One region of the Kitasatospora brasiliensis genome, then DNA from elsewhere that is predicted to be linked to it. Evidence: riboswitches for the same ligand, from Rfam matches in the RefSeq annotation. Region 1 holds a riboswitch; each other region holds the start of a gene.
What was found. Region 1 has a riboswitch for cobalamin ahead of QWJ13_RS21205 (ribonucleoside-diphosphate reductase subunit alpha). Riboswitches for the same ligand answer to the same signal wherever they lie in the genome.

Region 1 (5,642 bases):
GCTCGGAACTTCGCCGCCTCCGCGAAGTTGCGGGCAAGGGGACGGAGGATGCGGCACAGGCACTTGCTTGCTCCCGCGCCAAGATCAGCCGCATAGAGACCGGGGCGTCGGGCGTCCGTCGGCTGGACCTGGGGATCCTGCTCGATCTCTACGGGTCGGGAGGCAAGGAGCGCGAAGCCCTTGAGGTACTGGCCCGAGACAGCAAGAAGCGTGGTTGGTGGCACGACTACGGTGACACGATTCCGCCGGCATACGCCGACTTCCTTGGGCTTGAAGGGGATGCCCGGTATATCCGCACCTGGCAGTCCATGGTGGTGCCAGGTCTGTTGCAGACCGAGCACTATGCGCGTGCGGTGTTGGAGGCCAATCCGGCTGCCGTCCGCCCGGAGCGCATCGACCAACTGGTCGAGATCCGGATGGAACGAAAGGAAGTCCTCTCCAAGGCAGACCCGGCCAGATTCTGGTCGATCATCTGGGAGCCGGCGCTCAGGTGTCCCGTCGGAGGTAGGAAGGTCCAACGAGCACAGCTGGAGCACCTGGCCATGGCCGCGCAAATGCCCAATGTGACCTTGCAAGTGGTGCCACTGGAGGTCGGGGCGACGGCTGGTGCGTGCGGAGCCTTCGTGATGTTCGGGTTCACGGACTCTCCGAACGCCGGGGCGGTCTTCTTGGAGACGCTGACGAGCAGCCATTACATGGAGAACCAGGCAGAGCTCGACGGCTACGGGTTGGTCTTCGAGTACCTCCGGTCATCGGCACTGAACCCGGCGAAGTCGCTGGATATGATCTCGGCAATTGCAGCGGAGACGTGAGCGCAAGACCAGACAGGAGTGTGAGCGCGATGGCCCTACCGGAGATCGCTGTTCGGGACTGGTTCAAGAGCAGCTACAGCGCTCAGGCGAACGACTGCGTGGAGACCCGGCGATTGGTTTTCGAGCTGGCTGTCCGTGACTCGAAGGACCCGGGCGGGCCGGCTCTGCTCTTCGCGGCTGATGCGTGGGTGGCGTTCATCGCCGGGATCAAATCAGGGGAGTTGGCGTAACACTGGTGCCCCGCACGGCTTTGGCCGTGCGGGGCACCAGTGTTACTCGTCCCTCTTAGAAGTCGTCGTCGAAGGAGACCGAGCCCTCGACAGCCACCTGGTACGCCGACACCCGGCGCTCGAAGAAGTTGGTCAGCTCCTGGACGTTCTGGAGCTCCATGAAGCCGAACGGGTTCGTGGACCCGTACCGGATCGGCAGGCCGAGGCGCGCGAGGCGCTGGTCGGCGACGGCCTCCAGGTACTGGCGCATGGACTCGGTGTTCATGCCGGCGAGGCCGTCACCGCACAGGTCCTGGGCGAACTGGAGCTCGGCTTCAACAGCCTCCTCCAGCATCTCGGTGACCTGCTTGGCCATCTCGTCGTCGAAGAGGTCGGGCTCCTCCTCGCGGACGGTGTCGACGACCGACATCGCGAAGTCCATGTGCATGGACTCGTCGCGGAACACCCAGTTGGTGCCGGTGGCCAGGCCGTGCAGCAGACCCCGGCTCCGGAACCAGTACACGTAGGCGAACGCGCCGTAGAAGAACAGGCCCTCGACGCACGCCGCGAAGCAGATCAGGTTGAGCAGGAACGCCCGGCGATCTTCCTTCGTCTGGAGCGAGTCGATGTGGTCGACCGCGTTCATGTACTTGAAGCAGAACTGGGCCTTCTGGTGGATGGAGGGGATGTTCTCCACCGCGGCGAAGGCCGCGTTGCGGTCCTCCGGGTCGGGCAGGTAGGTGTCCAGCAGCGTCAGGTAGAACTGCACATGGACGGCCTCCTCGAACAGCTGGCGCGACAGGTACAGGCGCGCCTCCGGGGAGTTGATGTGCTTGTAGAGGCTCAGCACCACGTTGTTGGAGACGATCGAGTCACCCGTCGCGAAGAACGCGACCAGTCGCCCGATCAGGTGGCGCTCGCCCTCGTTGAGCTTCGCCAGGTCGGCGACGTCCGAGTGCAGGTCCACCTCCTCCACCGTCCAGGTGTTCTTGATGGCGTCCCGGTACCGGTCGTAGAACGACGGGTAGCGCATCGGGCGCAGGGTCAGCTCGAAGCCGGGGTCGAGCAGCATCTTCTGGCGGTCGTCGGACATTACTGGCAGGCCTCGCAGGACTCGGGGTTCTCCAGGGAGCAGGCGATGGCGGCTTCCTGCTCCGGGGTGAGGGAGGGGGTGTTCACGGGCACGGGCGCGGGCGCGGCGGCACGGGCGGCACCGGGCGCGGCCTGGGCGATGCGGGTGGCCGGGCGCGAACGCAGGTAGTAGGTGGTCTTGAGACCGACCTTCCACGCGTAGGCGTACATCGAGCTGAGCTTGCCGATGGTCGGCGCCGCCATGAACAGGTTCAGGGACTGGCTCTGGTCCAGGTACGGCATGCGCGCGGCGGCCAGGTCGATCAGCGCGCGCTGCGGCAGCTCCCAGGCGGTGCGGTACAGCGAACGGACCTCGGCGGGCAGCCAGTTGAGGTCCTGGACGGAGCCGTTGGCGTCGCGCAGGGCGTCGCGGGTCTGCTGGTCCCAGACGCCGAGCTCCTTGAGCTCGCGCACCAGGTACGGGTTGACCTGGAGGAACTCGCCGGAGAGGGTCTCGCGCTTGAACAGGTTGGACACCTGCGGCTCGATGCACTCGTACACGCCGGCGATGGAGGCGATCGTCGCGGTCGGCGCGATGGCCAGCAGCAGCGAGTTGCGCAGGCCGGTGACGGCGATGCGGGCGCGCAGCGCGTCCCACTTCTCGCCCCACTGGGGGGCCACGTCGAAGTGGTCGATGTGCAGTTCGCCGCGGGCGGCGCGGGTCTCGCCGTACGCCTCGTGGCGGCCGAGCTGCTCGGCGAGGTCGGCGGAGCGCTCGTAGGCGGTGAGCATGATGCGCTCGGCGATCAGGGTGGACAGGGCCTTCGCCTGGGCGGAGTCGAAGTCGATCCGCAGCTTGAAGAAGACGTCCTGGAGGCCCATCACGCCGAGGCCCACGGGGCGCCAGCGGGAGTTGGACGTCCCGGCCTCGCTGGTCGGGTAGAAGTTGATGTCCACCACGCGGTCGAGGAAGGTGACGGCGGTGCGCACGGTGGCGTCCAGCCGCTCCCAGTCCATCGCGCCCAGCAGGTCGTCGGCGGAGGCACCGGGGGCCACGTGGGCGCCGAGGTTGACCGAGCCCAGGTTGCAGACGGCGGTCTCGGAGTCGTCCGTGACCTCCAGGATCTCCGTGCACAGGTTGGAGGAGTGCACGGTGCGGCCCGGCAGCGCGGTCTGGTTGGCGGCGCGGTTGGAGGCGTCCTTGAAGGTCATCCAGCCGTTGCCGGTCTGCGCCAGGGTGCGCATCATGCGGGCGTACAGGGTCTGCGCGGGGATGGTGCGCACGGCCTTGCCGGCCAGCTCGGCCTTGCGGTAGGCCTCGTCGAACTCGGCGCCCCACAGGTCGACCAGCTCGGGGACGTCGGCCGGGGAGAACAGCGACCAGTCCTCGTTGGCGTTGACCCGGCGCATGAACTCGTCCGGGATCCAGTGGGCCAGGTTGAGGTTGTGGGTGCGGCGGGCCTCTTCGCCGGTGTTGTCGCGGAGCTCCAGGAACTCCTCGATGTCGGCGTGCCAGGTCTCCAGGTAGACGCAGGCCGCGCCCTTGCGGCGGCCGCCCTGGTTGACGGCGGCGACCGAGGAGTCGAGGGTGCGCAGGAACGGCACGATGCCGTTGGACTTGCCGTTGGTGCCGCGGATCAGGCTGCCGCGCGAGCGGATGCGCGAGTAGGACAGGCCGATGCCGCCGGCGTGCTTGGACAGGCGGGCGATCTGCGCGTAGCGGTTGTAGATCGAGTCCAGGTTGTCCAGCGGCGAGTCCAGCAGGTAGCAGCTGGACATCTGCGGGTGGCGGGTGCCGGAGTTGAAGAGCGTCGGCGAGGAGGTCAGGTACTCCAGGCGGCTCATCAGGCCGTACAGCTCGGAGACCTCGCGCACGGACTGCTCGTTGTCGCCGACCGCCAGGCCACAGGCGACGCGGAGCAGGAAGTGCTGCGGGGTCTCGATCACCTTGCGGGTGATCGGGTGGCGCAGCAGGTAGCGGGACTGCACGGTGCGCAGGCCGAAGTACTCGAACCGGTCGTCGCCGGCGGTGTCGATCAGCGCGTCCAGGGCGGCGGCGTGCTTGGCGACGAAGTCCGCGGTGGTGTCGCCGATCAGGCCCTCGGCGTGGCCGACGGCGATCGAGGCGGAGAAGGAGACCGAGCCCTGGCTGTTCGCCTCGTCGACGATCTCCAGCGCGAGCAGGCGGGCGGCCAGCTTCGAGTACTGCGGGTCCTCGGCGATCATCGACGCGGCGGCGTCCACGGCCAGCCCGCGCAGCTCGGCGAAGTCCGAGCCGGCGTGGCGGCCGCGCAGCGCGGCGGCGGCGACATGGCCGGGGTCGACCTCGGTGAGGTCGGTGCTGCGGTCGGTGAGCAGCCGCAGCAGGGCGCCGCCGGGGTCGGAGACCGTCGGGTCGGTGAAGGCGGTACCGGTGCCCTGGGTGGGCAGGGTGACTGAGGCGGCGGTGGTCAAGGCGCTCTCTCCTGGCGGCGATCGGCGGCGGTGATCGGGGGCCGCCGGGCCGTTCGGGGCAGGGGAGCACAGCGCGAACGCCAAAACGGCGTCGCGCGACGGTGACTCCCCGGCCCGCCCGCGAGGCCCGGAGGTGTACTGCTGATGCTGGCGCGGCCTCTGCGGGAGGGCCGTGGCGCAGGCTGTCGGCAGGTACTCGGACTCGCGGCACGGCTGCTGGAGCCGCTCGCACACCGCTGCGGGGCAGTCCCGGATTCGCACCGGGTTCCCCTGCGTCGACAGCAGTAGCGAGCATACATGTAGTGCCGCCAGCTTGCGGCGGCACCATATGTTGTGCCTGTCGTGTCGCGGGTGTGGGTGGGCCGGGTGGCCGGTCAGTGCTTCAGATAGACCTTGTACGTACTCGAATCGCCGGTCGGCGACGTGAATTGGGCGATCAGCCGGTACTGCCCGGAGGCCGTCAGGGCGTCGCTCAGGGCCCGGTCGGTGGCCTTCGGCGCGGTGCTGTCGAGGACGACCATGGAGAACCATCCGTCGCGGATCGCGGCCACGCTGCCGGCGTCCCCGTGGTGCTGCGCGCCGGCGGCGTCGCGGTACTCCGTGCCGGTGCGCGCGGAGACCCACTGCTCGGGCTTGGAGACGCCGCCGAGGTAGTACTCGGCGAGTCCGTCGACCTCGGTGAGGTAGTGGCCCTGGGGGTCCGTGTGGACCCGCAGGACGGCCAGCAGGCGGCCGGAGTCGGGGCCGTTCTGGTAGCGCAGCGCGGACTGCTCCAGGCCGAGGGCGAGCAGCGCGACCCAGACCAGGATGCCCAGCTGCGGGTGGCGGAAGTGGGCGCCGACCAGCCGGGTCAGGCCGACGCCGGCGAGCGGGGCGGCCAGCAGCGCGCCGTAGCCGAGGTGGCGGAACAGCGCGCCGGAGGTGCCGGTCCACAGGTGGGCGGCGGGGATCAGCAGGGCTGTGACGGTGAGCACGGTGCCGAGCAGGGCGCGCTGGCCCCGGCTGGTGGGCAACGGGTCCTGCTCCGGCGCGTCGTGCTCGTTCATCTGCTCGCGGCGCGCGTAGGCGATGGTGCCGGCCACCGCGAGGACGGTGA
Region 2 (5,642 bases), on a different contig from region 1:
GGTCGGAGCCGGTCGGGCCGGACGGGCCCGCGTGACCGGCGTTGCCCGAGTTACCGACTTTGCCGTCGTTGCCGTCGTTGATCACCGGCGCGGCACCGTCATCGCTGCCGGCGGGCGGGAGGGTCGCGGGGTGGCTGCCCTCGATGCCGGTCGGACTCGGGCTCGGCTTCGGCGAGCCGCTCGGGGAGGGCGAGCCGCCCGGCTCGGGCGTCCCCGCCTCCACCGGTCGGCTCAGCGTGCCGAAGGAGGTCCCGACCACGCCACCCAGCACCTGGGTGGAGGCCCGCACGTCCGAGCCCGGCTGCCCGCCCGCCGCGACGTTGAACCCGCCGTCCGGGTTCTGCTGCCCGGTCAGGAAGTCCCGGGCCCGCGCGATCGCCGTGCCGTACTTCCCGGCCCGCAGCGAGAGCGCCTGGACGGCCAGCGCCGCCGAGTTGGTGGAGTCGCCGGCCGCGCCGGGGAAGCCGCCGTCGGCGAGCTGCTTGCCCGCGATCCAGGTGACCGCGCGGTCCACCGCCTGCTTGGCGTTCGGGTCGTCTGTGAGCAGGTCGAGCGCCATCGCGGCGATCGCGGTGCTGTCCACGTCGGAGTCCCCGGTGGCCGGGATCAGGCTCGGCCAGGAGCCGTCGGGGTGCTGGAGGCCGCTCAGGTAGCGCACCGCCTCGGCGGCGTGGGCGGCGTCCCCGGCCCGCAGCTGGGCCATGATGCCGAGGGACTGGGAGAACACCGAGGTGGCGTACCGGTAGTTGCCCCGGTCGGCGCAGGCGGTGTCGGGAGCCCGGCCGCGCTCGGTGCAGACCATCGCGGCCAGGGCGGCGATCAGGTCCTGCCCGGCGAAGGCGCGCGGGTTGCGGCCGGTCACCTCGGCGAACAGCGCCGCCTTGCCGATCGAGCCGCCGCCGGCGAACTCGGTGCCCGCGCCCGTCCATTCGTTGACGCCGCGGCCGCCGCCGTCCTTGCCGCCGCGGTCGAAGAAGTCGGCGAGGCGGCGCAGCGCGGCGTCGTCCGTGCCGGTGGCGGCGAGCGCGAAGCCGGCGTCGATGGTGAGGCCGAAGTCGCCGAAGCCGGTGCCCGGGACGGACTCGTAGTAGTGGCCGTCCAGCAGTCGGGCCGGATCGGTGAGGTAGGCGCCGCCCTTGGCGAGGTCGGGCATCCGGCCGCCGGGCTGCGGGGTGGTGATGTCGTGGGTCAGCTCGGCGAGGTCGGTGCCGGCCAGGGCCAGGACGGCCTGTTCGGTGACGTAGCCGGCGGACTGGGTGGCCGTCGGGTCGGTGCCGAAGCCGCCGTCGGGCAGCTGCCGGGCGGCGAGCCAGCCGATGGCGGCCGTCCGGGCCTGGGCCCGGCCCGCCTGGCGCAGGGCCTGGGCGGCGAGGGCCGTGGTGTAGCTGTCGCCCGCGCCGGACGTGGGGTCCACCGGCAGCGCGCCGTCGGGCAGTTGGCGGCTCAGGATCCAGGCGTCGGAGCGCCCGGTCCGGTCGGCGGCGGTGCCGGTCCGGCGCAAGGCGAGGGAGGCCATGGCGCTGGTGCCCGGGTCGGCGTCGCAGGGCTCGCGGGGGCCGACGTAGACGGGGGAGAAGCCGCCGTCGGCGCACTGGGCGGAGAGCAGCCGGTCGACGGCGCTCTGCGGGACGGCGACGCCCGCGCGGGCGAGGGCGAGCAGGCCGAGGGTCTGGTTGACGGGCCAGGAGGCGCCCTCGAAGTCCCCGGCGGCGGCGCAGGCGCCGCCCCGGCCGGGGGCCTCACAGAGGTGGGAGGAGAGCGCGGCGATCAGGTCGTGGCCGCCGAAGTCGCTCGGGTTGCCGCCGGTGACCTCGGCGACCAGGGCGAGCAGCGCGGCGCCCCGGACGTCGGGGGCCGCGTCGGCGCCTGCGGGGAAGGCGAACTCCCCGGTGTGGGCGGCGAGGTAGGCGACGAGCTTGCGCAGGGTGTCGTCGTGCCCGCCGGCCGCCGCGAGCGCGAGGGCGGTGTTGGCGGTCGCGGCGTGGTCGAGGGTGCCCCAGTCGGGGTCGACCACGTGGTCGCCGTCGGTCAGCCGGCCGATCAGCCAGCGGGCGGCGGCGGGCAGGTCGCCCTGCGGCGGCTTCGGGGTGCCGGTGGGGGTCGTGGTCGGGGTGCCGGTCGGGGTCGGCGTGGCGCCGCCGCTCGGCGAGGGCGAGGCGCCGCCGGTGGCGCGGACCGACGCCGGGCTGAAGGTCGGCGCCCCGCTGGTGCCGCCGATGTCGGTGCCGCCGTACACCCAGGCCTCGACCTCGCCGGGCCCGGGCTTCTGGGACATCGCGCCGAGCGTGGCGTACTTCCAGGTGTCCTGTCCGGCCGGGGCGATCCAGTACGACCAGTACCCGGTGGCCTGCGGGGTGTTGACGCAGGCCTCCTTGTCGGGGGTCGGGTACTGGGTGCCGCCGTTGAACTCGGTGTTGCCGAGCCGGCAGATGAAGCCGGGGCCGTCATGGGCGGTGCCGGTGGTGGCGAACCCGGCGTTGTGCAGCAGGTTCATCCCGGTGGTGGGGTGGGCGTCGCACCCGCGCAGCACTCCGCCGCCGAAGGGGCCGAAGTCGACCGCGACGACGGCGCCGGAGGTGGCGGTGCACTGCTCCATCGGGTCCGCGTGCGCGGTCGCGGGCAGTGCCGCCAGGGCCAGGCTGCCCGCGGTCAGGGCGGTGGCCGCCGCCGGGGCGGCGGTGCCTCGCCGCCACCCGGTGGGACGGTGTCTGTGGACCGGCACGGAAACGACTCCCTGTGACTCCGGCGCCGGTCGCGGACACGCGGGTGCAGCAGGGCGCTCCCCGGAGCGGGGGCGTTCCGTACCGCGTCGCAGTCCTCGACGACGCTCGTGCGTATTCCGCGGTGCAGGCATTCCGGCTCGTCCGTCGCCACGAGCCGGAGGGGCTCGCCACGACGGGCACACGGTTGCGGGACAGCGCCGGAGTCGAACCGGCTTCCCCTGACAGCCACGGAGGAAAAACGCTTCATCAGACCACGCGCCCACCCGCAGGGTCAACGGTTCGTCATATCGCCTACGTCACGGCCGGTAGGGGCCGGAATGCGGTAACGTCCCGGCTCGGCCGAGCGGGGGAACCCGGTGCGAATCCGGGGCTGACGCGCAGCGGTGTACGGGGTGGTTCGTCCACCCCGCGAGCCCGAATGCCCGGCGGCCACACAGCTCTGCGGAAGTACGTCCACGCGATCCGGGCGTCGGCCGCCCCCGCGCCGGCGCACCTCCGTCGACGCACGGGCACGGTCGGAGCCCCCTACCCCAGGAGCCCTTCCCGTGACCACCGCCTCCCGTCTCACCGCTCGCCGCGGCCTCGCCGCCGCCGCCGTCCTGGCCGCCGCCGGCTGCGCGCTCGCCACCGCGATACCGGCCCAGGCCACCGCCACCCCCGCCCAGATCGCCACCTCCCGCGCCAACGGCGTCGCCTACCTGCGCACCCTCCAGGGCGCGGACGGCGGCTACGCGGGCAGCGGCCTGTCCAACGAGTGGGCGTTCAGCGCCTTCGCGGCCGCCGGTACCGCCGCCGCCGACATCACCCCGGGCGGCGACACCACCAAGAACGCCCGCCTGGTGTACCGCAACCAGCTCGCCGCGCCGACCTGGCCGAGCGCCAACCCGGTGGTCACCGACTACGAGCGCGGCATCCTCAACTCCTATGCGGCGGGCATCGATCCGGCCCGGGTCGGCCCCGGCCGCAACCTGGTCGCCGACGCGGTGTCCTACTGGCAGACCGCCGAGCCCGGCTACTACGGCTCGTCCGCCAACTTCAACGGCACCGTCTTCGCCCTGCTCGCCCTCGGCGGCGCCCGTACCCAGGCCGGCGCCCAGCGGGTGCCGCAGCCATTGCTGGACCTCTCGGTCGCCGCGGTGCGCGCCAACCAGCACACCGACGGCGGCTGGAACTACAGCAAGGCCGCGGGCGACCCGACCGCGCTCGGCCAGCCCGGCGACATCGACATGACCGGCGCCGCGATGGCCTCGCTCTGCGCGGCCGGGGTGCCCAACACCGACCCGGCCGTGGTCGCGGCCAAGACCTTCCTGAAGAACAACTTCAACCCGCTGAACGGCGCCTTCAAGGCGATGTACGGGATCAACACCGACTCCAACGGCTGGGCGGTGTCCGGGCTCAACGCCTGCGGCATCAACCCGCAGGGCCCGGACTTCAACCCGTCGGCCTCCAGCAAGACCCCGGTGGACTTCCTGATCGCCCAGCAGTTCAACCCCGGCGGCGGCTTCCGCTACCAGCCCACCGACACCTCCCCCAGTGCCTACGCCTCGGTGGACGGGCTGCGCGCCGTCGCCGGCGGCGGCTTCACGGCCGCGCCGCCCACCCCGGTCACCGCGGGCGAGCCGCGCTGGGCCGCCACCACTGCCTTCACCCCGGGTACGGCCGCCCGGCTCGCCTTGGTCGTCGACGACGGCACCGGCAAGCCGCGTGCCTGCGCGGTGACCATCACCCCGACCGGCACCACCGCCACCCTCGGCGACGTGCTCGACGCGGCCGCCGGCGCGACGCCGTCCGGCTGCGTCGGCGCCGTCACCCCGGCGAGCGGCAGCGGTGCCGTCACCTCGCTCAACGGCGTTGCCAACGCGGGCACTTCGAGCTGGAAGCTGTCGGTCGACGGCGGCGCCGCGACGGCCGCGGCCCGCTCGGCCGCGATCAACCTCGGCGACACGGTCTCGCTGCGCTACGGCAGCTGACCCCGCCCGCCGACGAACGGCCCCCGGACACTCGTCCGGGGGCCGTTCGTCATGCGTCCAGGACGAGTTGGAGAAGCTCGCGCAGTGACTCGCGCTGGTCGGCGCTCAGCCGGGCCAGCGGATCGCCGGTGAACGGCATCCGGGCCCGCAGGTCGGCGACGACCTCGCGCCCGGCGGCGGTGGCGGCGACGTGCTTCACGCGGCGGTCGCCCGGGTCGACGCTGCGCTCGACCAGGCCCCGGGACTCCAGCCGGTCGACGATCACCGTCACATTGGACGGCTCCGCGTGCAGCTTCTCGGCGATCCGGCGGGTCGGGACCGGCGCTTCGGCGGCCAGCAGCGCCTTGGCCTGCGACGCGGTGAGGTCGTGGACCGCGGCGGCCGCCTCGGACTCCCGGCCGTAGCGGCGGTTGATCGCCGCGAAGAGTCCGACGATCTCCTGGGTGAGGTCATCCGATGGGTGGGGCATGGCCACCAGGGTATCGAGGTGCTTGACAGGCTGAAATATCAGGCCACATAGTTATGGACCATATTGGTTATGGTCCATAAACATATGGAGTCCAGCACGATGAGCGACAAGACCGTCCTGATCACCGGCACCTCCTCCGGCATCGGCCTGGCCACCGCCGTCGCCGCCGCGCGCGGCGGCTGGCAGGTGATCGCCACCATGCGCAACACCGCGAAGGCCGGCCCACTGCTGGCCGCCGCCGAGCAGGCCGGGGTCAGCGTCGACGTCCGGGCCCTGGACGTGACCGACCCGGCCTCGATCGAGGCCTGCCTGGCCGGCGTCGACCGGCTGGACGCGCTGGTCAACAACGCCGGGGCGGGCCACGTCGGCACCCTGGAGCAGGAGGGCGTGGAGGACGTCCGCGCCGTGATGGAGGTCAACTTCTTCGGGGTGCTGAACGTCACCAAGGCCGCCCTGCCCCTGCTGCGGGCGAGCAAGGGC
Region 3 (5,642 bases), on a different contig from region 1:
CACCAACCTCTACGGGTCGGTGCACGGCGGCGTGATGATGAAGCTGATCGACGACGCGGCGGCCGCCGCCGCCGGGCGGCACGCCGGCGTTCCCGCCGTCACCGTCTCGGTCGAGGAGATGTCCTTCCTCGCGCCCGTCCGGGCGGGGGACCTGCTCACCGTCGCGGCCCGGGTGGAGCACGTCGGACGGACCTCGATGGACGTGGCCGTGATGGTGACCTCGGAGCGGTGGAACCTCACCGGGCCCGTCACCACGGTGGCGACGGCACAACTCGTCTTCGTGGCGGTCGACGCGGAGGGCCGGCCGCACCAGGTCCCTGAGCTGGTCCTGGAGAGCGCCGAGGACCAGCGGCGCGGCCGGGCGGCACAGGAGCGCCGGGCCCGTCGGGCCGCGGCGGCGCGCGGCCGGGCGGAATAACCCCGCGCGGCCGGGCCGAACAGCCCTTCGGCGGACGGGCCGGGGCAGTCCCGCGGCGGATGGGCCGGGCAGCCCCTCACGGCCCAGCCGTCTCACCATGCAGACGCCTTCCGAGATTTCCGCTTCCACGCCGTCGTTTTGCCTCTAAGCTGGCGGGGCAGCTGGTTCGCCCTGCCCGCCAGGCAGGCGCGTCGCAAGAGGGAACCCGGTGGGAATCCGGGACTGCCCCGCAGCGGTGAGCGGGAACGACCGCCGTCATACGCACTGGACCCGGGACGGGTCTGGGAAGCGACGGCCAGTAGGTGTCCGCCCTGGAACCAGGGCGGCCGTGCCCGCGAGTCCGAAGACCTGCCACTGCCCGTACGCGACCGTTCGCGTGCGGCCATCCGGTGACCTCGTGGGCGGGTCGGCGACCACACCAGGCGGGGCCGCGCACGGGCGCGGGCGACCGCCCGGTCCGTCAACCCTTCGCGTCCTCGGGCCGTCACCGGTCATGTGAGGAATCAGGCTCGCGAAGGAGAGTCCCTTGACCACGAAGTCCGCAGCCGCGGCCACCGTGCACGGTTACCCCCGCCAGGGCCGCAACCGTGAGTTGAAGAAGGCGATCGAGGGGTACTGGAAGGGCGCCGTCACGGCGGAGGATCTGCTGGCCACCGCGGCCGACCTGCGCCGGGCGAACTGGCAGCAGCTCGCCGGGGCCGGGATCGAGGAAGTCCCGACCGGTGACTTCTCGCTCTACGACCACGTGCTCGACACGAGCGTGGCGGTCGGGGCGATCCCGCCGCGCCACCGGGCGGCGGTGGCCGCCGACGAGCTGGACGGGTACTTCGCGATGGCGCGCGGCACCCAGCAGGTGCCGCCGCTGGAGATGACCAAGTGGTTCGACACCAACTACCACTACCTGGTGCCGGAGTTGGGGCCGGACACGGTGTTCGCCGCCGATCCGTCCAAGGCGGTGGGCGAGCTGCGGGAGGCGCTGTCGCTCGGCCACCGGGCCCGGCCGGTGTTGGTCGGGCCGGTGACCTACCTGCTGCTGGCCAAGCCGGCGCCCGGGGTGGCCGCCGACTTCCAGCCGATCACCCTGCTGGACCGGCTGCTGCCGGTCTACGCCGAACTGCTCGCGGAGCTGAAGGACGCCGGCGCCGAGTGGGTGCAGCTGGACGAGCCCGCGCTGGTGCAGGACCGCACCCCCGCCGAGTTGAACGCCGCCGCCCGCGCCTACCGCGAGCTGGGCGCCCTCACCGAGCGGCCCAAGCTGCTGGTGGCGAGCTACTTCGACCGGCTCGGGGAGGCGCTGGCGGTGCTGGCGAAGACCCCGGTCGACGGTCTGGCACTGGACTTCACCGGCCCGGCCGCCGCGAACCTGGCGGACCTCGCCGCGGTGGGCGGGCTGCCCGGCAAGCGCCTGGTGGCGGGGGTGATCGACGGACGCAACATCTGGATCAACGACCTGGAGAAGTCCCTCGCCACCCTGGCCACCCTGCTGGGCCTCGCGGACACGGTCGACGTGGCGCCGTCCTGCTCGCTGCTGCACGTGCCGATCGACGCCGCCGCCGAACGCGACATCGACCCGCAGATCGCGCGCTGGCTGGCCTTCGCCAAGCAGAAGGCGCGGGAGGCCGTGCTGCTCGCCCGGGGCCTGCGCGAGGGTATCGGCGCGGTCACCGCCGAACTGGCCGCCAATCGCGCCGACCTCGCCTCGCGTGCGGCCTCGCCGATCACCCGGGACCCGGCGGTGCGTGCCCGCGCCGCCGCCGTCACCGCCGAGGACACCCGCCGCGCCCAGGCCTACCCGCAGCGGACGGAGGCCCAGCGGGCCCGGCTCGGCCTGCCGCTGCTGCCCACCACCACCATCGGCTCCTTCCCGCAGACCACCGAACTGCGCACCGCCCGCGCCGACCTGACCGCCGGGAGGATCGACGCGGCGGCCTACCGGGAGCGGATGGAGGCCGAGGTCCGCGAGGTCATCGGCTACCAGGAGAAGGCCGGGCTGGACGTCCTGGTGCACGGCGAGCCCGAGCGCAACGACATGGTCCAGTACTTCGCCGAGCAGCTCACCGGCTACCTGGCCACCCGGCACGGCTGGGTGCAGTCCTACGGCACCCGGTACGTGCGCCCGCCGGTGCTGGCCGGCGACATCTCCCGCCCGCACCCGATGACCACCGAGTGGTTCGGCTACGCCCAGGGCCTGACCGTGCGCCCGGTCAAGGGCATGCTGACCGGCCCGGTCACCATGCTCGCCTGGTCCTTCGTCCGCGACGACCAGCCGCTGGCCGACACCGCCCGGCAGGTCGCCCTCGCCCTGCGCGACGAGGTCACCGACCTGGAAGCGGCGGGCGCTGCCGTCGTCCAGGTCGACGAGCCGGCGCTGCGCGAGACCCTCCCGCTGCGCGCCGCCGCCCGCCCGGCGTACCTGGCGTGGGCCACCGAGGCGTTCCGGCTGGCCACTTCGGGCGTCCGGGCGGACACCCAGATCCACACCCACATGTGCTACGCCGAGTTCGGCGCCATCATGACGGCGATCGACGAGCTGGACGCGGACGTCATCTCCCTGGAGGCCACCCGCTCGCACATGGAGGTGGCCGGTGAACTGGCCGAGGCGGGCTACCCGCGGGAGGTCGGCCCCGGCGTCTGGGACATCCACTCCCCGCGCGTCCCGAGCACCGAGGAGGTGGTCTCGCTGCTGCGCGCGGGCCTGGCCGCGATCCCGGCGGAGCGCCTGTGGGTCAACCCGGACTGCGGGCTGAAGACCCGCGGCTGGCCGGAGACCCGGGCCTCGCTGGAGGGACTGGTCGGCGCAGCCCGGCTGCTGCGCGCCGAACTGGCCGACTGACGGGGCCGGTTGACGTGCATCGGGGCGGGTGCGGCAGTGGTGCCGCACCCGCCCCGGGGTGGTTCGTCACACGGAGGCCGGCACCGCCCGCCGGCCCGGGCCGTGGTAGGAGGCGAGCGGGCGGATCAGGGCGTTGTGGGTGAGCTGCTCGGTGATGTGGGCGGTCCAGCCGGTGATCCGGCTCAGCACGAAGATCGGGGTGAAGACGGGGGTGTCGAAACCCATCAGGTGGTAGGCCAGGCCGGCCGGGTAGTCGAGGTTGGGGTGGATGCCCTTGCGCTCCAGCACGGCCTCGCGCAGCGCGGTGTGCAGGGCGGCCAGCCGGGCGGCCTCCGGGTCCGTGGTGCGGGCGACCAGGTCGTCGAGGGCGGCCTGCATGATCGGCACCCGGGAGTCCCCGTGCTTGTAGACGCGGTGGCCGAAGCCCATGATCTTCCGCTTGGCGGCGAGGGCCTCGTCCAGCCAGTCGGCGGCGCGGGCGGGCTCCCCGATCTCCGTCAGCATGTGCATCACCGCCTCGTTGGCGCCGCCGTGCAGCGGGCCCTTGAGGGCGCCGATCGCCGCGGTGACGGCGCTGTAGAGGTCGGAGAGGGTGGAGGTGACCACCCGGGCGGTGAAGGTGGAGGCGTTGAAGCTGTGCTCCGCGTAGAGCACCAGGGAGATCTCCAGGCAGCGGACCACCTCGGGCGCCGGGACGGAGCCGAAGCACATCCGGAAGAAGTTCTCGGCGTAGCCGAGGTCAGGGCTCGGCGGGATCGGGTCCAGGCCCCGGCGGCGGCGCTGGTCGGCGGCCACGACGGTGGGCAGCTTCGCCAGCAGGGTGAGCGACTTGGTGAGGTTGGGGGCCGGGCGGCCGTCGTCCTCGGCCGGGTCCTCGGCGCCGAAGAAGCTGACGGCGGTGCGCAGCACGTCCATCGGGTGGCAGGTCTCGGGCAGCTTGGCGAGCAGCTCGGCGGCGGTGCGGTCGAGCGGGCGCAGGGCGCGCTCGCGGGCTTCGAACTCCAACAGCTGCGCCCGGTCGGGGAGTTCGCCGTGCCAGAGCAGGTACGCGACCTCCTCGAAGGAGCGGTGGGCGGCCAGGTCCTGGACCGGATAGCCGCGGTAGGTGAGGGAGTTGGACTCCTGGAGGACGGTGGAGATCCCGGTGGTGTCGACGACGACACCCGCGAGGCCGCGGTGGATCTCGGTCATGGTGCTGGGCATGGTGGTGCCTCCGGTGCGTCAGGTGCCGGGCGGGAGGGTGAAGTCGAAGACGGCCGCGTCGAAGGCCGAGTACCGCTCGTAGCCGAGGAGTTCGTACAGCCGGGAGCGCGGCTGCATGCGCTCCAGCAGCGGTTCCTGGGTGCCTTCGGCGGCGATGGTGCGCAGCCCGTCCTCCACCGCGCCCATGGCCAGGCGCAGCAGGGTGACCGGGTAGAGCGCGATGTCGTAGCCGAGGTTCGAGAGCGTGCGGGCGTCGAGCAGCGGGGTCTTGCCGAACTCCGTCATGTTGGCCAGCAGCGGGACGTCGACGGCCTTGCGGAAGGCCTCGAACTCGGCCTCGTCGGCGAGGGCTTCGGGGAAGATCGCGTCGGCGCCGGCGTCCACGTAGGCCTTGGCCCGGTCGATGGCGGCGCGCAGGCCCTCGACGCCGCGGGCGTCGGTGCGGGCCATCAGCAGGAAGTCGGGGTCGCGGCGGGCGTCGACGGCGGCGCGCAGCCGGCGGGTCATCTCCTCGCGCGGGGTGAGGGTCTTGCCGTCGAGGTGGCCGCAGCGCTTGGGGTTGACCTGGTCCTCCAGGTGCAGCCCGGCCAGGCCCGCGTCCTCCATCAGCTGGACGGTGCGGGCGGCGTTCATCGGCTCGCCGAAGCCGGTGTCGGCGTCGATCAGCACCGGGAGGTCGGTGACCCGGGTGGTCTGCTGGGCGCGGGCGGCGACCTCGGTGGAGGTGGTCAGGCCGATGTCGGGCAGGCCGAGGTCGGCGGCGAGGACGGCGCCGGAGAGGTAGGCGGCCTCGAAGCCGAGGTCCTGGATGAGTCGGGCGGAGAGCGGGTTGATCGCCCCGGGCATCGTCAACAGCCGCCCGGTGGCGAGGCGTTCGCGCAGGGCGCGGCGGCGCTGGGCGGGGGTGGTGCGGGTGTGCAGCATCAGAACAGGCCCTTCGGCAGGGCCGCGTCGAAGCGGCGGACGGCCTCGGTGTCGACGGCGGGGAAGAGCCGGTGGAGGCCGGCGGCGTCCAGTTCGGCGAGGCCGGCGGCGGCTTCGAGGAAGGCGTCCTGCGCGGTGGGGGAGACGGCGCCCTCGGCCAGGGTGCGGAACTTCCGTACGTACGCGGGCCGGTCGAAGGGGCGGGCGCCGGCCGGGTGGGCGTCGGCGACGGCCAGCTCGTCCTCGACCACCGAACCGTCGTCC
Region 4 (5,642 bases), on a different contig from region 1:
GACGCCCGGCTCGGTGTTGGCGATCTCCAGCTCGACCGAGGTCGGGAGCTCGATGTACAGGACGGCGCCCTCGTTGGTGGCGACCAGGGCCTCGAAGCCCTCCAGCAGGTACTTGGCGGCGTCGCCGACGACCTTCGGCTCGATGGTCAGCTGGTCGTAGGTGTCCATGTCCATGAACACGAAGTTCTCGCCGTCCTTGTACGAGAACTGCATGCCGCGCTTGTCGACATTGGCGGTCTCGACCTTGGTGCCCGCGTTGAAGGTCTTGTCGACGACCTTGCCGGTCAGGACCTCCTTCAGCTTGGTACGCACGAAGGCCGGGCCCTTGCCGGGCTTGACGTGCTGGAACTCGACGACGGTCCAGAGCTTGCCGCCCTCCAGCTTGAGGACCATGCCGTTCTTGAGATCGTTCGTGGAAGCCACGGGCGCACTAACTCCTGTATAGCTGTCAAGGAACCAAGGGGTGCGTCCTGCCGTCCGCGGCCCGGGGGCCGCGGTCACAGGGCGAGGAGCTCCTTGGTGGTGATGGTGAGCAGCTCGGGCCCGCCCTCCTCGGGGGGGCGCACGACGAGCGTGTCCTCGATCCGGACGCCGCCCTTGCCCGGGAGGTGGACTCCTGGGCCGACGGTGACCGGTACGCGGCTGTCCAGTTTACCCATGTCCGCCGGGCCGAGGCGCGGGGCCTCCCTCATCTCCAGCCCGATGCCGTGGCCCACCGGGTGCGGGGAGGCCTCGGTGTGGCCGGCCGCCTCCAGGACCTGCCGGGCGGCCCGGTCGGGTACGCACTGCTCCACCCCTGGTCCGAGCGCCTCCCGCCCGGCCCGCTGGGCCCGGAAGACCAGCCGGTGCAGCTCCACCTGCCAGGGCGCGGGGGCGGCGCCGATCACGAAGGTGCGAGCGGTGGAGACGCCGTAGCCGCGGTACTGGGCGCCCATCACCACGGTCAGGAAGTCGCCCTCCTCCACCCGGCGGTCGGTCGGCTGGTGGGCGGCCTGGCCGGAGTGGCTGCCGGTGCCGACCGAGACCGGGAACGCGGCCCGGTCGGCGCCGTGGTCGATCATCCGGCGCTCCAGCTCCATCGCCAGGTGCCGCTCGGTGCGGCCGACCAGGATCGACTCCAGCAGCTCGCCGAGCGCCTGGTCGGCGATCTCGGCGGCGATCCGCAGGTCGGCGATCTCGTGCTCGTCCTTGACCACCCGCAGCCGCTCGACCATCTGGCCGAGGTCCACCAGAGCGGCCCCCTCGATCCGGCCGCCGACCGCCCGGTGGCGGCTGACGGTCAGGTCGTGCTCCTCCACCGCCAGGCCCGACACCCCGGACAGCGCGGCGGCGGCCGCGGCGGCCAGCGCGGTGTCCGACCCGGCCGCCACCGGCAGCCGGGTGACGTCCGGGGCGATCAAGTGCTCCCCGGTGTCGTCCGGCGGAAGGTCGTCCGGCAGCGCGAGCAGGGCCCGCTCCCTGGTCAGCAGCAGGGTCGCCCCGCAGGGGGCGCAGCCCGTCAGGTACCGCACGTTCGCCGCGCGGGTGATCAGCGCCGCGTCGGCCCCGGCCGCACCGCAGTGCTCCCTCACCCGCTCCCGCCGCCCCGCGTACGCATCCGCCATGCGTCGAGCCTACGAACCCCCGGCCCGAACCGCCCGCCGAGCTCCCCCGCCGGAACCCCCGGTGACCCCGGCGCGCCCCCTGCGCCCCCCGCTCCGCCGCGTCTCAGGACTCCCCGGCGGGCGTCCAGCGCTTCTCGACCCGGGCGAGCTTCCAGTACCCGATCGCGATCGCCCAGACCACCACGAACAGCCCGGCGATCGCGTAGCCGACGTTGTCCAGCGAGATGTCCGCGATGAACCCGGTGACCGGGTCGGTCAGGTCGAGCTTCTCGTGCAGCACCCCGACCAGCTCGATGGTGCCGATGATGAAGGCCACCGCGATCGACAGACCGGTGATGGTCAGGTTGTAGTACACCTTCCGCACCGGGTTGGCGAAGGCCCACTGGTACGCGAAGTTCATGAACGTCCCGTCCAGGGTGTCGAACAGGCTCATCCCGGCCGCGAACAGCAACGGCAGGCAGACGATCGCGTACCAGGGCAGCCCCGAGGCCGCGCCCGAACCGGCCATCACCATCAGGGTGACCTCGGTCGCGGTGTCGAAGCCCAGGCCCAGCACCATCCCCACCGGGAACATCTGCCCCGGCCGGGTGATCGAGCGGGTCGCCCGGTTCAGCACCCGGGCCATGAAGCCCCGCGAGTCCAGGTGCGCCTCCAGCTCCTTCTCGTCGAACTGCCCGGCCCGCATCGCCCGGAACACCTTGAGGATGCCGAGCAGCGCCGCCAGGTTGAGCGCGCCGATCAGGTAGAGGAACACGCCGGAGGTGGTCGTCCCGACCACGCCGAGCCACTTGTGGGTGGTCGACTCGTCGTCCATCAGGGTGTTCGCCAGCTGCGCCCCGCCCGCCACCAGGGCGGCCATCAGCACCACCATCGAGGAGTGCCCGAGGGCGAACCAGAAGCCCACCGAGACCGGCCGCTTCCCGTCCGCCATCAGCTTGCGGGTGGTGTTGTCGATCACCGCGATGTGGTCGGCGTCGAAGGCGTGCCGCATGCCGAGGGTGTAGGCGGTGATGCCCAGGCCCACCCCGAAGACCTGGGTGCCGACCTCGTACTTCTCGGGTGCGACCAGGAAGATCAGGGTGCCGAAGGCCACCACGTGCATGGCCAGGATCACCCCCATCAGCCCGACCGTACGGACGGTGTCCTCGCGCCGCCACGCGAAGGTGGGCAGCACGGAGGGGGCCGGCTTGGCGCCGCCGGCCACGGTTTCGGGCAGGGTCATCTGCGGATCACGCTCCAGCACCTCGTGGAATACCTCGTGAGATGCCGTGGCCGGTCTCCTGGCTTACGGGACACCCGTACCCGCCTTCCCAGGCGCGAGGCGCCCAGTGGCTTCATGGGTACCGGCGACGCTCCTCCACGGGCGGAGGAACGACCCGATCACAGTGGCGAGGGCCGCTCCGGGCTGGGACCCCTGAGGGTCCGTCACCGGTCTTCCCGAGCACCACGGCGGGCAACACGGTAGGGGCCTCACCCGACCCGTGCAAGGCCCCAGACCTGCGCAGGTGTCCGGAATCACAGAACGCCGCCGGACGCGGACGCCCGCACGCGTCCCGTACATCCGGCCGACCCGATCTCCGGAAGGGCGCGCCGCCGCCGGGCCCGATGAGTACGATCATGGTGTGCCGTCCCACCCCCACGTCTGGCCCGCCGACCGCTGGAACACCCGGCCGGTCAGGGCCCGCGTGCTGGCGGTCGCCCGCACCCTCACCTCGGCCACCCGGGTCCTGGACGTCCTCACCCTGCTGAGCCCGGACGGCGTCGAGCGGTACTTCACCGTCAACCCCGGCTCCGCCTTCGCCGACCGCGCCCTGGACGAGTACCTGCACGGCCTGCCCGGCTTCACCGTGCTGGACTGGGAGGACGCCGTCCGCCGCCGCTTCGACCTGGCCGTCGCCTGCGCCGTCCACTCCTCCATGCACCGCCTGGACGCCCGCCTCGTCGTCCTCCCGCACGGCGCCGGCTACAACCGCCTGGTCACCGAGTCCACCGGCGACGCGGTCAGCGCCGCCGGCCTGTCCCGGAACGAACTCACCCACCGCGGACGGGTGTTCGTGGACGTCCTCGGCCTCTCCCACCCCGAGCAACTGGACCGGCTGCGGGTCTCCTGCCCCGAGGCGCTGGACGTCGCCCGGGTGGTCGGCGACCCGTGCTTCGACCGGATGCTCGCCAGCCGGCGCTCCCGGGACGGCTACCGCGCCGCCCTCGGCGCCGTCGACGGGCGGCGGCTCGTCGTCGTCAACTCCACCTGGAGCGAGCACTCGTTATTCGGCCGCCGCCCCGACCTCCCCCAGCGGCTGGTCCGCCGGCTGCCCGCCGACGAGTACACCGTCGCCGTGGTGCTGCACCCCAACATCTGGAGCCGGCACGACCCCGAGGCCCTGCTCGACGGCGCCCGCCGGATGGGCCTGCGCCTGATCCCGCCCCACCAGGGCTGGCAGACCGCCCTGGTCGCCGCCGACCTCCTGATCGGCGACCACGGCTCGGTCTCCTTCTACGGCGCCGCCCTGGAGCGCCCCACCGTGCTGGTCGCCACCGGCGCCGCCGAACTCGACCCGCGCTCCCCCAGCTACGACTTCGGCCAGAACGCGCCCGTCCTCGACCCCGACGGCGACCTCGCCGCCCAGGTCGAACGGGCCCTCGCCCAGGACCCGGCCGCCCTGCGCGGGATCACCGACCGCTCCCTCGCCCACCGCGGCGAATCCGCCCGGCTGCTGCGCCCGCTGCTCTACTCCTTCCTGGACCGGTTGGACGAACCCGCGGACGAGCCGGCCCTGCCGCCCTACCCCAAGCCCGCGCCGCACCCCGAGACCGCCGAGCGGCCCACCGCGTACGACGTCGAGGGCAAGAGCGAGGGGACGGAGGTGAGCCTGCGGCGCTACCCCTTCGACCCGAACGACCACACCCCGCGCGGCTTCCACGCCCTCACCGACGAACACCCCGGCGACGCCCTGCGCTACACCGCGGAGGTCCTCGCCCGGACGGAGGTGCGCGCCGAACGCCCCGCCACCCGCTGGCTCACCGACTCCGCCACCGAACTGCCCGGCCTCGCCGTCGCGGTGGCCGCCCTCGGCCCGGCCCGCCACCTGCTCCGGCTGCGCGGCGGCCTGCTCCTGGAGGCCCGCGCCGAGCCGGACTGGGAGCGCCCCGACCCCGGCGTCGACCCGCTGCTGCTCGGCTCCGCGGTGGCCTGCTGGCTCACCGACGGCGGCGACCCGGCCGGTCTCCCCGAGCACGGGCTCACCATCCGCACCGGCGAGCACCGCACCCGGGTGTCCTTCCGCACCGGGCCCTAGTTCCGCAACTCCCGCAGCCGGGCGCGGCTGCGCTCGGCCAGCTCCTCGTCCCCGCGCTGCTCGGCGAGGGCGACCAGCAGGGTGTGGGCCTGGGCCTCCTTCGCCGGCTGGCTCCGGTCTGCGGCCTGCCGGGCGCAGTCCTCCGCCTGGACGACGGCGAGGTCGAGCTGCCCGAGCGCCTGGTGAGCGCGGGCGCGGATCAGCGGCAGCTTCATCAGCATGTCCTCGTCCCGCGTCCGCTCGGCCTGGGCCGTGGCCTCGGCCAGCAGGGTCAGCGCCTGCTCCGGACGGCCGTCGGCGATCAACGCCTGCGCCAGGTTGTAGCTCTGGACGATCTCGCCGTGCTCGTCACCCCGGTTCGCCGCCAGGGCCAGGGTGAACCGCCGCACCGCGTCGGCCGGGCGGCCGTCGGCCAGGCAGAGCAGACCGTCCGTCTCGTGGAGCACCCCGACCACCTGGCGGTTGGCCACCAGCGGTACCAGCTCGGTGGCGAGCGCCAACTGCTCGGCGGCGAGCCGGAATTCCTTGCGCTCGTGGTGGGCGCGGGCGAGCTGGTTGCGCATCCGGACCACGGCGTCCGGGCAGTTGTCCCACTGGGCCGACTCGATGCCGCGCTCGTGGGTCGCGATCCAGTCGTCGTAGAGCTTGCGGCCGTGGTACAGCGGCCAGAGCGACTCGCAGAGCCGCCACACCTCACCGTGCCAACCGCGTGCGGCCGCCGCCTCCACCACCGCGCGCAGGT

Region 2: linked by a shared signal. The riboswitch ahead of QWJ13_RS00270 (prenyltransferase/squalene oxidase repeat-containing protein) and the one ahead of QWJ13_RS21205 (ribonucleoside-diphosphate reductase subunit alpha) in region 1 are both predicted to bind cobalamin.
Region 3: linked by a shared signal. The riboswitch ahead of metE (5-methyltetrahydropteroyltriglutamate--homocysteine S-methyltransferase) and the one ahead of QWJ13_RS21205 (ribonucleoside-diphosphate reductase subunit alpha) in region 1 are both predicted to bind cobalamin.
Region 4: linked by a shared signal. The riboswitch ahead of nicT (Nickel transporter NicT) and the one ahead of QWJ13_RS21205 (ribonucleoside-diphosphate reductase subunit alpha) in region 1 are both predicted to bind cobalamin.

What each region holds. Positions count from the first base shown of each region.
Region 1 covers NZ_JAUOOW010000005.1:371,700-377,341, reverse strand. Annotated here, with positions in the region: gene QWJ13_RS21220 (helix-turn-helix domain-containing protein) at 1-812, shown strand, start outside; gene QWJ13_RS21215 (DUF397 domain-containing protein) at 842-1,042, shown strand; gene QWJ13_RS21210 (ribonucleotide-diphosphate reductase subunit beta) at 1,098-2,114, opposite strand; gene QWJ13_RS21205 (ribonucleoside-diphosphate reductase subunit alpha) at 2,114-4,522, opposite strand; cobalamin riboswitch at 4,717-4,871, opposite strand; gene QWJ13_RS21200 (ArnT family glycosyltransferase) at 4,921-5,642, opposite strand, start outside.
Region 2 covers NZ_JAUOOW010000001.1:67,314-72,955, forward strand. Annotated here, with positions in the region: gene QWJ13_RS00270 (prenyltransferase/squalene oxidase repeat-containing protein) at 1-2,722, opposite strand, end outside; cobalamin riboswitch at 2,829-2,966, opposite strand; cobalamin riboswitch at 3,070-3,147, shown strand; gene QWJ13_RS00275 (prenyltransferase/squalene oxidase repeat-containing protein) at 3,269-4,693, shown strand; gene QWJ13_RS00280 (MarR family winged helix-turn-helix transcriptional regulator) at 4,743-5,162, opposite strand; gene QWJ13_RS00285 (SDR family oxidoreductase) at 5,262-5,642, shown strand, end outside.
Region 3 covers NZ_JAUOOW010000001.1:77,062-82,703, reverse strand. Annotated here, with positions in the region: gene QWJ13_RS00320 (acyl-CoA thioesterase) at 1-418, shown strand, start outside; cobalamin riboswitch at 563-788, shown strand; gene metE (5-methyltetrahydropteroyltriglutamate--homocysteine S-methyltransferase) at 945-3,251, shown strand; gene QWJ13_RS00310 (bifunctional 2-methylcitrate synthase/citrate synthase) at 3,318-4,454, opposite strand; gene prpB (methylisocitrate lyase) at 4,473-5,378, opposite strand; gene QWJ13_RS00300 (MmgE/PrpD family protein) at 5,378-5,642, opposite strand, start outside.
Region 4 covers NZ_JAUOOW010000001.1:574,373-580,014, forward strand. Annotated here, with positions in the region: gene efp (elongation factor P) at 1-423, opposite strand, end outside; gene QWJ13_RS02580 (M24 family metallopeptidase) at 498-1,604, opposite strand; gene nicT (Nickel transporter NicT) at 1,708-2,826, opposite strand; cobalamin riboswitch at 2,858-3,068, opposite strand; gene QWJ13_RS02590 (hypothetical protein) at 3,227-4,900, shown strand; gene QWJ13_RS02595 (AAA family ATPase) at 4,897-5,642, opposite strand, start outside.